4 regions of the Massilia sp. UYP34 genome follow, and region 4 is predicted to be linked to each of the others. Evidence: predicted binding sites of a transcription regulator. Region 4 holds the regulator's gene; each other region holds the start of a gene.
What was found. Region 4 encodes sigma-54, which starts transcription at its own class of promoters, with help from an activator protein. Its sites were predicted from a motif close to TGGCANGNAANCTGCTTT; they were not measured.
Positions count from the first base shown of each region.

Region 1 (3,206 bases), on a different contig from region 4:
CATGCGCACCGCGACGGTGGCCACCGCGCGCAGGCGCTCGAAGTCCAGCCGCGCATCGACGGTGAACGGCGCGTCGACGAAGGCGGTGAGGTTGAGCGAGCCGAGGTCGCAGCAGCCATACGGCGGCAGCGGTTGCTCGCCGCAGGGATTGGTGGCGCGCAGCTCTTCGGCGTACCAGAGGTTGTTCTCGGCGTTCATGCGGTCGACGAACAGCACGCCCGGCTCGGCGTGGTCGTAGGTCGACACCATGATGCGCTCCCACAGGTCGCGCGCGCGCAGGCTGCGGTAGATCCATGCGCCGTCTTCGCGACGGTGGCCGCCGGCGGCGAGAATCTCGTCGCCCGGCTCGGCCGCATGCACCAGCGCGAACGCCGCGTCCGCCTCGACCGCGCGCATGAAGGCCTCGGTCACGCCGACCGAGAGATTGAAATTGGTCAGGCGCCCGGTGTCCTTGGCCGCGATGAAGCGCTCGATGTCGGGATGGTCGACCCGCAGCACGCCCATCTGGGCGCCGCGCCGCGCGCCGCTTGACTCGACCGTGCGGCAGGAGGCGTCGAACACTTCCATGTACGACACCGGGCCGGAGGCGCGCGAGGCGGTGCCGGCGACCTTGCTGCCGAGCGGGCGGATCGCGGAAAAATCGTAGCCGACCCCGCCGCCGCGGCGCATCGTCTCGGCGGCTTCGCTGAGCGCGGTGTAGATGCCGGGCAGGCCGTCGCTGGTGCCGGAGATCGAGTCGCCGACCGGCTGGACGAAACAGTTGATGAGCGTGGCCGACAGGCCAAGGCCGGCGTTGGACGCGATGCGGCCGGCGGGAACGAAGCCCTGTTGCTGGGCTTGCAGGTAACGGCGCTCGCAGTCGGCGCGCTGCGCTGCCGGCTCGAGGGCGGCCAGGGCGCGCGCGATGCGCCGCTGCACGTCCCCGATCGTGCGCTCGTCGCCGCGCGCGTATTTTTCGCGCAGCACGTCCAGCGACACTTCCTGCGCGGGCAGGGTGCCGGCTGGCGATTCTGGTGCATTCATGTCGGTTGCCCTGTCCATGAATGCACCCGCCATTAGGGTTTGTTGATCGGCGTATCGCCCGATTTGTCCAGGTGCGGCGGCAGCACGATGGTCGGATCTTCGGGCTGGGCCGGGAACGGTGCGGTGGCCGACGGCGCCGCGCCAGGCCGCGGGGTGGCCGACGCGGTCGATGCCGAGGCGCCGGACGCCAGGCGGGCTTCCAGCTCGATCACGCGCAGCTCGAGCGCCTCCAGCTTGGTGCGGGTCTTGGCCAGCACCTGGGCCTGGATGTCGAATTCCTCTCGCGTGACCAGGTCGAGCTTGGCGAAGCCCGAGGTCATCGCCGCCTTGACGTTGCGCTCGATGTCCTTGGCCGGCCCACTTTCGAGTGCCTGGTTGATCTTGCCCTGCAAGTCGCTGAAGAAGTTGCTGTTGTTCATGTCCGTATCCCTTTCTGCCGGGCTGCATGCACCAAGGTGGTGCAAGTCAGCCTGTTTTGGTGCGTCACGCAACACGGCGGACGCCGTTCGCGCTCGGTTGTGTTAAAGCAAGTCGTATCTGTGGTGCGTTTACCAAAAAAACAAGGCCATTTTCACCGCTTTATGCGCTGGCACACATCCTGCTAAATGAAGGGGGAGATAAAGCACGAACAAGGATTCTAAACGCAGTAACTGTCCAAGGGGGTTTGTCATGAAGTGCAATGCAAAAATCAACGCAATCAGCCTGGCGATTCTGGCTTTCACCAGCATCCCGGCCATGGCACAGGAACAACCCGCCGAACATCAGGTGAGCTACAACGTGGGCCTCACCAGCGACTACCGTTACCGCGGCCTGTCGCAAACCGATTCCGACCCCGCCCTGTCCGGCGGCGTCGACTACGTACACGGCCCATCCGGCTTTTACGTAGGCACCTGGCTCTCCACTATCAAGTGGACGAAGGATCTGGGTGGCGACGGCAATATTGAATGGGATGTGTATGCCGGCAAGCGTGGCCAGTTGACCAACGAGGTCAGCTACGACGTCGGCGGCCTGTATTACTGGTATCCGGATAACAGCCTGGATCCGAACGCAAATACGTTTGAAATCTACGGCAAGCTCGGCTTCGGGCCGGCGTATATCAAGTATTCGCACTCGACGACCAATCTGTTCGGCACCACCGACAGCAAGCGCAGCGGGTACCTGGACGTGGGCGCCGACATCGACGTCGGCAACGGCTTCCTGCTGAACCTGCACGTTGGCCGCCAGCGCGTGAAAAACAATAGCCCGGCGTCGTACACCGATTACAAGATCGGCGTGACGAAGGACTTCGGGGTCGCCACCGTGGCCCTGGCCTGGCACAAGGCGAATACCGACGCTTATCTGAGTCCGGAAGGCAAGAATCTGGGCAAGTCAGCCGCCGTGCTGTCCGTGTCAAAAACTTTTTGATAGCAAAAGAGGCAATACCATGAAAATGATTACCGCCATCATCAAGCCCTTCAAGCTCGACGAGGTGCGTGAAGCGCTGTCGGAAATCAACGTGCAAGGCATGACCGTGACCGAAGTGAAGGGTTTCGGTCGCCAGAAGGGTCACACCGAGTTGTACCGTGGCGCCGAGTACGTCGTCGACTTCCTGCCCAAGATCAAGATCGAAGCCGCCGTCGACGATGCTGTCGTCGACCAGGTGATCGACGCGATCCAGGGCGCCGCCCGCACTGGCAAGATCGGTGACGGCAAGATCTTCGTGGCCGACCTGAACCAGGTCATCCGTATCCGCACCGGCGAGACCGGCAACGACGCATTGTAAGAAGGAAGTTTTCATGAAGCAGATAACTACAAAAATCCTGACCGCCATGCTGGGCCTGGGCCTGGCGCTCCCGGCCATGGCGGCGCCTTCGATCAACAAGGGGGATACCGCCTGGATGTTCGTCGCCACGCTGCTGGTGGTCATGATGGTGATCCCGGGCCTGGCGCTGTTCTACGGCGGCATGGTGCGCGCCAAGAACATGTTGTCGGTCCTGATGCAGGTCATGGTGGTGTTTTCGCTGATCATCGTGCTGTGGTGCCTGTACGGCTACTCGCTTGCCTTTACCTCTGGTAACGCGTTCATCGGCGGCTTCGACCGCGCCTTCCTGCAAGGCATCTGGGATCCGGTTGCCGGCACGTTCTCGATGGGCGCCACCTTCACCAAGGAAGTGATGATCCCGGAGTTCATCTTCGTCGCCTTC
Region 1 is NZ_JBWBRF010000010.1:142,601-145,806, reverse strand. It holds gene ACZ9AQ_RS16480 (adenosylcobalamin-dependent ribonucleoside-diphosphate reductase) at 1-1,023, opposite strand, end outside; partial or broken gene ACZ9AQ_RS16475 (accessory factor UbiK family protein) at 1,215-1,442, opposite strand; gene ACZ9AQ_RS16470 (TorF family putative porin) at 1,693-2,427, shown strand; gene glnK (P-II family nitrogen regulator) at 2,447-2,785, shown strand; gene amt (ammonium transporter) at 2,799-3,206, shown strand, end outside.
Region 1: ACZ9AQ_RS16470 (TorF family putative porin) is a predicted target of sigma-54. The motif match lies at 1,611-1,628, and genes of this name have one in related genera.

Region 2 (3,206 bases), on a different contig from region 4:
GCGCGCGCGGTGGCCACCGCCGTGCGCGAGGTGCGCGCGGGGCGGGTCGCCGTGGTCAGCCAGCCCTTGAAGGATCCACGCCCGAAGTGATCCGGCGACTGACCGGGCGGACGTGCTGCGGTATCATTGCCTGTCCGTCCACCCTGCCAGCCGCATGAATCCCCTCGTCCAACTGATGCACGACGCCGCCAAGGCCGGCCTCGCCGCCGGCGCCGGCAAGCTGCCGCTCTACCAGCAATTGCAGCGCGCGCTGCGCCAGGCGATCGACCACGGCATCTACGGCCCCTCGAGCGCCCTGCCCGCCGAGCGCCAGCTGGCGCTGGAACTGGGCATCTCGCGCATCACGGTGCGCAAGGCGATCGACAGCCTGGTCGAGGACGGCCTGCTGGTGCGGCGCGCCGGCTCCGGCAATTTTCTCAACACGCGCATCGAAAAGAATTTCGCCAAGCTCAGTTCGTTCTCCGAAGACATGCGCGCCCGTGGACGGGTGCCGAGAAGCAGCTGGCTCAAGCGTTCGGAAGGCCTGGTCACGCCCGAGGAAGCGCTGCGCCTGCGGCTTTCTCCGGGCACGCCGGTGTACCGCTTCCACCGCCTGCGCTACGCCGACGATGCGCCGATGTGCCTGGAGTACGCGACCATCGCCGCCTTTGCCCTGCCTTCGCTCGACGCGGTGGGCGACTCGATGTACGAGGCGCTCGAGGCGGCCGGCAACCGTCCGGTGCGCGCGCTGCAGCGCCTGTCGGCCCTGCTGCTGGGTGCCGAGCAGGCGCGCCTGCTCGATGCGCGCGAGGGCGACGCCGGCCTGTGCGTGGAACGCCTGGGGTTCCTGCGCGACGGGCGTGCGGTGGAGTTCTGCCGTTCTTATTTCCGTGGCGATACGTATGATTTCGTGGCCGAGCTCAACGCGAGCCCGAGCCCGACGTCGATGTGAACGATGTGGGGTGTTCGACGGAGGTCGACAATCCTTCATCGAACGGCGCAAGGCTGTCCTTGCGCCGTTCGATCGGCAGGCAGCGCCGCCGTCTGCGGCTCAGGCCCGCTTTGCCTTGCGGCGGCGCACGGCGCCCATCAGGCCGAAGCCGGCGAGCATGGTCGCCAGGGTGGCCGGTTCCGGGATTTCGGCAAATGGCGTGTAGTCATACGTGACCTGCACCGCGCCGGAAGCGAGCGTGTCGAATCCGGTGATCACGTTGCCAGGCCCTTGCGCGAACGAGGTGCCCAGCGCGCTCAGGCCAAGCTCGATGAAACCGTTACCCGAGAACAGGGCGATATCGCTGGCGCTACTGCTCAGGAACGATGCGGCACTGCTCGCCTCGATCGTACCGGTGTGGATACCGGAGGTGCCGCCGTAGTCGACAACACGGTCGTAGCGCGCGAGGCGGTAAACCTGGTTGAATACCGGGTTCGCCACACCCAGCGTGCTGCCGTCCGGGCGGGTCAGCGTCATGGTCGAACTCAGGGTCAGGGTGACGTTCGCCGCACTGCTGCCGCGATTTTCGGCGAAACCGGCGCCGCTGACCAGGCCGTTCAGGTCGAACGTGATCGCATTGAGGGCGCCAAGCTTCGTGTTGAACTTGCTGAAACGCAGTGCCTCGGACCAGTCCGTTTCGGTCATTCCGATACTGTTGCTGAAGCTGATCACGGCGGCCTGGGCGCCCGCGACGGGAAGCAGGACAGCGGCAAGGGCCAGGGCGGCGAAAGTCTTTTTCAAATTAGTCTCACTGGTGGGGTTAGACGCTGCGTACATACAGCATCGGCCATCAGACAAGCATAATTCGTGCCGAAATTAAATACTTGATTGCAATCAACAACTTACCGCGTTCAAGCATTGCTGACGGGCGCCCTGTGTAAAAACCTCCGACACGCCATCACCGGCCAGGGGCCAGCGCACCGGATCAGACCGCGGTGAATCCGCCGTCGACCACCATCTCATGACCATTGACGTACGACGCCATGTCCGAGCACAGCCACAGGGCGGCCTGCGCCACCTCGCCCGCCTCGGCGAAGCGCCCCATCGGATGCGCCGCCTTGAGCTTTTTCTCGATGCCCGGATCGCGCTCGAACGCGCGCGCGAGCATCGGCGTCTTGACCGCAGCCGGGCACAGCACGTTGACGCGGATTCCCTCGCGCGCATATTCGGCGGCGGCGCTCTTGGTCAGGCCGACCACCGCGTGCTTGCTGGCGCCATAGATCGCATGGTTCGGGCTGCCGACCAGGCCGGCGACGCCGGCCATGTTGACGATCGCGCCGTGTCCCTGCTTGAGCATCTGGCGCAGCTGGTATTTCATGCACAGCCAGACGCCCTTGACGTTGACGTTCATGATGCGGTCGAACTGCTCGTCGTCGGCCTCGGCCAGCGGCTGGCGTTCTTCCTCTACCGCGGCATTGTTGATCGCGAAGTCGAGGCGGCCGTAGTAATTGATGGTCTTGTCGACCAGGGCTTCTACATCGCCGGCACGGGTGACGTTGCTTTGCACGAACAGCGCCTTGCCGCCGTTTTCGACGATCATCGCCGCGGTGGCGTGTCCACCGTCGATCGCGACGTCGGCCACCACCACACAGGCGCCGGCGCGGCCGAACGCCAGGGCAATGGCGCGACCGATTCCACTGGCGGCCCCGGTGACCAAAACGACCTTGCCGGTGAACGATAAACCGCTCGCCGGCTGCTGCTTGTTGATGGCCTTCATGATGCTCCCTGGATGAAACTTTTGCTTCCGAAAAGAAACATTTTAACGCATGGCTTCGTGTATTGTCACAATCCAAAGAGTTTTTGTTGGGAAACTGTTGTACTTACGGCATAGTGACTATCGGTTTCGCCTTGCCGCCCGCCTTGGCGTGGTCGCCCGCCATGAATACCGCTAGTTTACCCGGATCGATCGCCTTGCGAAACGCCGCATTCAACTGGGGCAGCGTCACCGCCTGCATCTTGCGTTCGAGCTCGGCCGATGCCTCGAAGGTCTTGCCGCGATACAGGAACGAGGTCCAGCCAGACGCCAGCGCGCCGTCGTTCGAACGCGCCTGCAGGCGCTGCTGCATCAGCCCCGACTTGGCGCCGGCCAGTTCTTCGGCAGTGAAGCCCTTCTCGAGCGCGCGCGCCAGCTCGGCGCGCACCGCCGCATCGAGCCTGGCCAGGTTCTGCGGCGCCGCGATCGCATTGATCGTGAAGCTGCCCGCGCGGTCCAGGGTGCCCGGCGACACGTCCGAGC
Region 2 is NZ_JBWBRF010000006.1:189,317-192,522, reverse strand. It holds gene ACZ9AQ_RS12755 (flavodoxin family protein) at 1-90, shown strand, start outside; gene ACZ9AQ_RS12750 (GntR family transcriptional regulator) at 155-931, shown strand; gene ACZ9AQ_RS12745 (choice-of-anchor E domain-containing protein) at 1,031-1,711, opposite strand; gene ACZ9AQ_RS12740 (SDR family oxidoreductase) at 1,896-2,687, opposite strand; gene ACZ9AQ_RS12735 (M16 family metallopeptidase) at 2,791-3,206, opposite strand, start outside.
Region 2: ACZ9AQ_RS12745 (choice-of-anchor E domain-containing protein) is a predicted target of sigma-54. The motif match lies at 1,766-1,783, and genes of this name have one in related genera.

Region 3 (3,206 bases), on a different contig from region 4:
ATGAAGCCATGGAATGCGCAGCCGGGCCAGAAGTATCCGGTCGCCTTCATCGTCCACGGCGGCCCGCAGGGCAGCTTCGGCAACAGCTGGAGCTATCGCTGGAATCCGCAGGTGTACGCCGGCGCGGGCTATGCGGCCGTGTTCATCGACTTCCACGGTTCGACCGGCTATGGCCAGAAGTTCACGGACTCGATCAGCAACGACTGGGGCGGCAAGCCGCTGGTCGACCTGCAGAAGGGTTATGACGCGGCGGTGCAGAAGTTCTCGTGGCTCGACCGTTCACGCGACTGCGCGCTGGGGGCGTCGTACGGCGGCTACATGATGAACTGGATCGCGGGTAACTGGTCGGATGAGTTCAAATGCATCGTGAACCACGACGGCGTGTTCGATACGCGCGGCATGGCGTACTCGACCGAAGAGCAGTGGTTCACCGATTGGGAGAGTGGCGGGCCGTACTTCAAGGTGCCGGAGAACCATGAACGCTTCAACCCGGTTCATCACGTGAACAAGTGGAAGACGCCGATGCTGGTGATCCAGGGCGATCTGGACTTCCGGATTCCTACCGCGCAGGCGCTGGGCACTTTCACTGCGCTGCAGCGCATGGGTGTGGAGAGCAAGCTGCTGGTGTTCCCGGATGAGAACCACTGGGTGCTCAAGCCGGCGAACTCGGTGCAGTGGCATCACACGGTGCTGGGGTGGTTGGATCAGTACTTGAAACCGCAAGCGGCGTCACCTGATCGGCAGTAGAAAAACGAAAGAGAGACCGCCTAGGCGGTCTCTCTTATCGAATGGAGCTAGATCTTTTAACGCTGATTATGGAGCGGCAGGAGCGGCGCAACCGGCTGGCATGTAATCCGTTTCAGCGAAGTTGGTGGCGACGCATGCATAAGTACCATCATCAGCACGATTCAGTGCGATGGTTGGGTTCGTACCCAGGCGGCCAGGCGAGGCGATCGTGCAAGTCAGCGAGCCAACGCCGTCGGCGTCCGGCACAGTTGCTGCGATGGCGGTGCAGTTGCCGGTCGTAGCCGACAGGCCTGCCGCTGCGAGGTATGCGTCAGCGCCAGCCGCTGCGCCATCGACTTCTGGCAGACCTTGCACCACAGCCATTTCGTAGCCAGTTTTACCGCCCGAGATGTCGGCGTAGGCGGCTGCGGCCTTGGCCTTGGCGATGTAGTCCTGGTAGGCCGGGATTGCGACGGCAGCCAGGATACCGATGATCGCGACAACGATCATCAGTTCGATCAGGGTGAAGCCGCCTTCGGCTTTCTTGGTTTGCATTTGCTTGAAGTTCATTTTTCTCTCCAGGGTGGTAGTTCGAAGTTGGGACGACGTATCTTGTACTGCTCAGCTGCTACGCTTTCCTATACGCAAGTGGCGTGCCAGCCCGAAAACAGCAAGAAACGGTCGATTTTATTAATACCGAGATAACAAACCCCTGTCCCACGACAAAAATTGACGCCTCCGGTGACAAAATTTGTCAGTGTCGTAAGGCAATTTTTGTCAGGCGATCAAAATTGGCGGCGCGAAATGAAATCCACAATAAAAACAGGGAGCCGAAGCTCCCCGTTCTAGCTGCCGATCAAGCGCTCGTCAGGATTACAGCATCGCCTTCAGCAGACGCGCCATTTCCGACGGGTTCTTGGTGACAGTGATGCCGCAGGCTTCCATGATTTCCAGCTTGGCTTGCGCGGTATCGGCGCCGCCCGAGATCAGCGCGCCGGCGTGGCCCATGCGCTTGCCCGGAGGCGCGGTGACGCCGGCGATGAAGCCGACGACCGGCTTCTTCATGTTGTCCTTGATCCAGTAAGCGGCGTTCGCCTCGTCCGGACCGCCGATTTCGCCGATCATGATGACCGCGTCGGTATCAGGATCGTCGTTGAACATGCGCATCACGTCGATGTGCTTCAGACCGTTGATCGGGTCGCCGCCGATGCCGACTGCCGACGATTGGCCCAGGCCCAGTGCGGTCAGCTGGCCGACTGCTTCATAGGTCAGGGTGCCCGAACGCGACACGACGCCGATACGGCCCTTGCGGTGGATGTGACCCGGCATGATGCCGATCTTGATTTCGTCAGGGGTGATCAGGCCTGGGCAGTTCGGGCCCAGCAGCAGGGTCTTGGAACCGGCTTTGGCCATGCGATCCTTGATTTCCATCATGTCGCGGACTGGGATGCCTTCGGTGATGCAGATTGCCAGGTCCAGCTCGGCTTCGACGGCTTCCCAAATGGCGGCGGCTGCGCCTGCCGGTGGGACGTAGATGACCGAGACGGTGGCGCCGGTTTCGGCCTTGGCTTCCTTGACCGATGCGTAGATCGGGATGCCCTCGAAATCTTCACCGGCTTTCTTCGGGTTCACGCCTGCGACGAAGGCTTCCTTGCCGTTCGCGTAGTCGCGGCACATACGGGTGTGGAACTGGCCGGTCTTGCCGGTGATACCTTGGGTGATGACTTTGGTGTCTTTGTTGATCAGAATCGACATTTTTATATCCTTAGCGAATTAGGCTTTACCAGCGGCAGCGGCAACGACCGACTTCGCTGCGTCTTCCATCGTGTCTGCGGCGATGATTGGCAGACCCGAGTCAGCCAGCATCTTCTTGCCCAGGTCTTCGTTGGTGCCCTTCATGCGCACGACCAGCGGCACTTGCAGCGACACGGCTTTCGATGCGGTGATCACGCCTTCGGCGATGACGTCGCAACGCATGATGCCGCCGAAGATGTTGACCAGGATGGCCTTCAGTTCCGGGTTCTTCAGCATGATCTTGAATGCTTCGGTCACTTTCTCGGCCGTAGCACCACCGCCCACGTCCAGGAAGTTGGCCGGCTCGCCGCCGAACAGCTTGATGGTGTCCATGGTGGCCATGGCCAGGCCGGCGCCGTTCACCAGGCAGCCGATGTTGCCGTCGAGCGAAATGTAGGCCAGGTCGAACTTCGACGCTTCGACTTCGGCTGGATCTTCTTCGTCCAGGTCGCGGTAGGCGACGATCTCTGGGTGACGGAACAGCGCGTTGGCGTCGAAGTTGAATTTCGCGTCCAGGGCGATGATCTTGCCCGAGCCGGTGACGATCAGCGGGTTGATTTCGGCCAGCGATGCGTCGGTTTCCCAGTAGGCTTTGTACAGGCCTTGCAGGTTGGCTCGCACGTCGGCGATCGAGCCTTCCGGCACGCCGATCTTGGCGGCGACAGCGTCGGCGTCGGCGTCGGTCA
Region 3 is NZ_JBWBRF010000004.1:313,861-317,066, forward strand. It holds gene ACZ9AQ_RS10225 (S9 family peptidase) at 1-747, shown strand, start outside; gene ACZ9AQ_RS10230 (pilin) at 814-1,296, opposite strand; gene sucD (succinate--CoA ligase subunit alpha) at 1,600-2,481, opposite strand; gene sucC (ADP-forming succinate--CoA ligase subunit beta) at 2,500-3,206, opposite strand, start outside.
Region 3: ACZ9AQ_RS10230 (pilin) is a predicted target of sigma-54. The motif match lies at 1,368-1,385, and genes of this name have one in related genera.

Region 4 (3,206 bases):
ACGGCGATTCCGATGGAGCTGGACGATTGCAGCACCCTGGTCGTCAAGGGCCTGCAGAAAAGCTATGGCAAGCGCCTGGTGGTGCGCGACGTGTCGCTGCAGGTCGAGTGCGGCGAGGTGGTCGGCCTGCTGGGCCCGAACGGCGCCGGCAAGACCACGTCGTTCTACATGATCGTGGGCCTGGTGCCGTCGGACGCCGGCTCGATCGACATCAACGGCACCGACATCACCAGCCTGCCGATCCACCGCCGCGCCGTATTGGGCCTGTCCTACCTGCCGCAAGAGGCGTCGGTGTTCCGCAAGCTGACGGTGGAAGAGAACATCCGCGCCGTGCTCGAGCTGCAAAAGGACAATGGCAAGCCGCTGTCGAAAGACCAGATCAACGAGCGCCTCGACACCCTGCTGGCCGACCTGCAGATCGAGAAGCTGCGCGAGAATCCGGCGCTGTCGCTGTCGGGCGGCGAGCGCCGCCGCGTGGAGATCGCGCGCGCGCTGGCGACCAATCCGCGCTTCGTGCTGCTGGACGAACCGTTCGCCGGCGTCGACCCGATCGCCGTGATCGAGATCCAGCGCATCGTGCGCTTCCTGAAAGAGCGCCGGATCGGTGTCTTGATCACCGACCACAACGTGCGCGAGACGCTTGGCATCTGCGACCGCGCCTACATCATCAACCAGGGCGCGGTGCTTGCCTCCGGCCGTCCTGACGACATCATCGCGGACGAGTCGGTGCGCCGCGTGTACCTGGGTGAACACTTCCGCATGTGAGCGACGCCTAGATGAAACAGTCCCTGCAACTTCGCACTTCGCAGCACCTCGCGCTCACGCCGCAACTGCAGCAGTCGATCCGGTTGCTGCAGCTGTCGACGCTCGAACTGCACCAGGAGATCGAGCAGATACTGGGCGATAACCCCTTGCTCGAGCGGCTCGACGATCCGCTCGACCGTTCGGTGCGTTTGCTGGCCGATGGCGCCATCAACAATGCGCCCGCCAATGGCGAAGCGCCGCCGGCGCCCGGCCAGCAGGCCGAGGGCCAGGACGCGCCGGCGCAGGAGGGCGAGAGCCTCGAGAGCGGCGCCGACAACGATCGCGTTGATGCTGACTGGAGCGAGGGCGGCGCGCCGTCGTCCGGCGGCGGCGAGGACGAGGACGGCCGCCCGCAGCTGGAAGCCTGCGCCATCACCCTGCGCGAACACCTGATGGAGCAGGTGCGCGAAGCCACCTTGTCGGTGCGCGACCGTGCGCTCGCCGAGCTGGTGATCGATGCGCTGGACGACAACGGCTATCTCGACGAGCCGCTCGACGAGATCCACGCGCGGCTGCCCGAAGAACTCGAGATCGAGATCGACGAGCTGCGCTGCGCGCTGGCGCTGGTGCAGAGCATGGACCCGGTGGGCGTCGGCGCGCGCAGCGCGTCCGAGTGCCTGGCGCTGCAGATCCGGCGCATGCCGGGCGTGCCAATGGTCACGCGGCGCATGGCCCTGACCATCGTCGAAGGTTACCTGACCTGGTTCGCCCAGCGCGAATACAGCAAGCTGAAAAAAGCGCTCGACTGCGACGACGAAGACTTGCGCGAGGTGCAGGCCGTGGTGCGCCAGTGTAATCCGCATCCGGGTGCGGTCTTCGCCTCGAACGTGTCGGACTACGTGGTGCCGGACGTGATCGTGCGCCGCGCCAAGAGCGGCTGGGCGGTCACCCTGAACCCGGACGTGATGCCGCGCCTGCGCGTGAACAGCCTGTATGCCAGCCTGCTCAAGCAAGGCAAGAGCGAAGCGCAGATGGGCGCGCAGCTGCAGGAAGCGAAGTGGCTCATCAAGAACATGCGCCAGCGGTTCGACACCATCCTGCGCGTGGCGGAGGCGATCGTCGAGCGCCAGCGCAACTTTTTCTCCCACGGCGCGGTTGCCATGCGGCCCCTTGTTTTACGCGAGATAGCTGATACACTAGGCCTACACGAGAGCACAATTTCTCGTGTCACAACCCAGAAATACATGCTGACCCCGCACGGCATGTTTGAGTTGAAGTATTTCTTCGGTAGCCACGTTGCCACCGAGGCGGGAGGCGAAGCATCCTCGACGGCAATCCGTGCGCTCATCGCACAATTGACAGGAGCAGAAGACCCTAGGAACCCATTATCCGACAGCAAGATCGCGGAGATGCTCGGGGAACAAGGCATGGTCATTGCGCGCCGGACGGTTGCAAAATACCGTGAAGCCCTCAAGATACCCCCTGTAAGCCTCCGCAAGTCCTTGTAACTGCGCCGTCCACACCCGTCGTGCCTTGTCGCGTTGGTGTGGTCCACACGGTGCATCATTTTCAAAGGAGTGTGTATGAACCTCACAATCAGTGGCCATCATCTCGAAGTGACCCCCGCCATCCGTGAATACGTTCAGAATAAGCTCGAGCGCATCATTCGCCATTTCGACCAGGTGATCGACACCCATGTCTTCCTGGCCGTCGACAACCTCACTGAAAAAGAAAAAAGGCAGAAAGCAGAGATCAACGTCCAGGTGTCGGGCAAGACCCTGCACGTGGCAAGCGTCGCGCAAGACCTGTACGCGGCGATCGATACGCTGATGGATAAGCTGGACCGACAGATCCTCAAACACAAGCAAATGCTGAAGGACCATAGCCGTACTTCGATCAAGCGCCTGCCGGAGCGTGGCAGCGAAGAGGCCGCTGCCGCCTGACCAGGCGCAGGGCTCACACCAGCTAAGGGCGTCTGAGGGGACGCCCTTTTTGCATCCGCCTTTCCGGTTTTACCCGCAGCGCGTGTTCGGTAAAATGCAGGTCTCTCCATGATGGATCACCCCATGACCGACCATGTCCTGACCCGCATCGCCAACCGCACCGGCATCATCACCCTGGACCGCCCGAAGGCGCTCAATTCGCTGTCGCTCGCGATGGTGCGCGCGCTGACCGTGGCGCTGCGCGCCTGGCAGGATGACGCGCAGGTCGAGGCGGTGGTGCTGACCAGCAGCAGCGAGAAGGCCTTGTGCGCGGGCGGCGACATCCGCTTCTTCCATGAGGTCGGCCATGCGACGCCGATGGGCGGCAGTGCGTTGCTCGAGGATTTCTTCACCGAAGAATACGCGCTGAACCACCTGATCCATTTCTATCCGAAGCCCTACATCGCCGTCATGGACGGCGTGGTAATGGGCGGCGGCATGGGCATCGCCCAGGGCGGCCCGGATTGCGGCCTGCGCATC
Region 4 is NZ_JBWBRF010000001.1:44,024-47,229, reverse strand. It holds gene lptA (lipopolysaccharide transport periplasmic protein LptA) at 1-1, shown strand, start outside; gene lptB (LPS export ABC transporter ATP-binding protein) at 13-765, shown strand; gene ACZ9AQ_RS00220 (RNA polymerase factor sigma-54) at 777-2,252, shown strand; gene hpf (ribosome hibernation-promoting factor, HPF/YfiA family) at 2,328-2,687, shown strand; gene ACZ9AQ_RS00210 (enoyl-CoA hydratase/isomerase family protein) at 2,811-3,206, shown strand, end outside.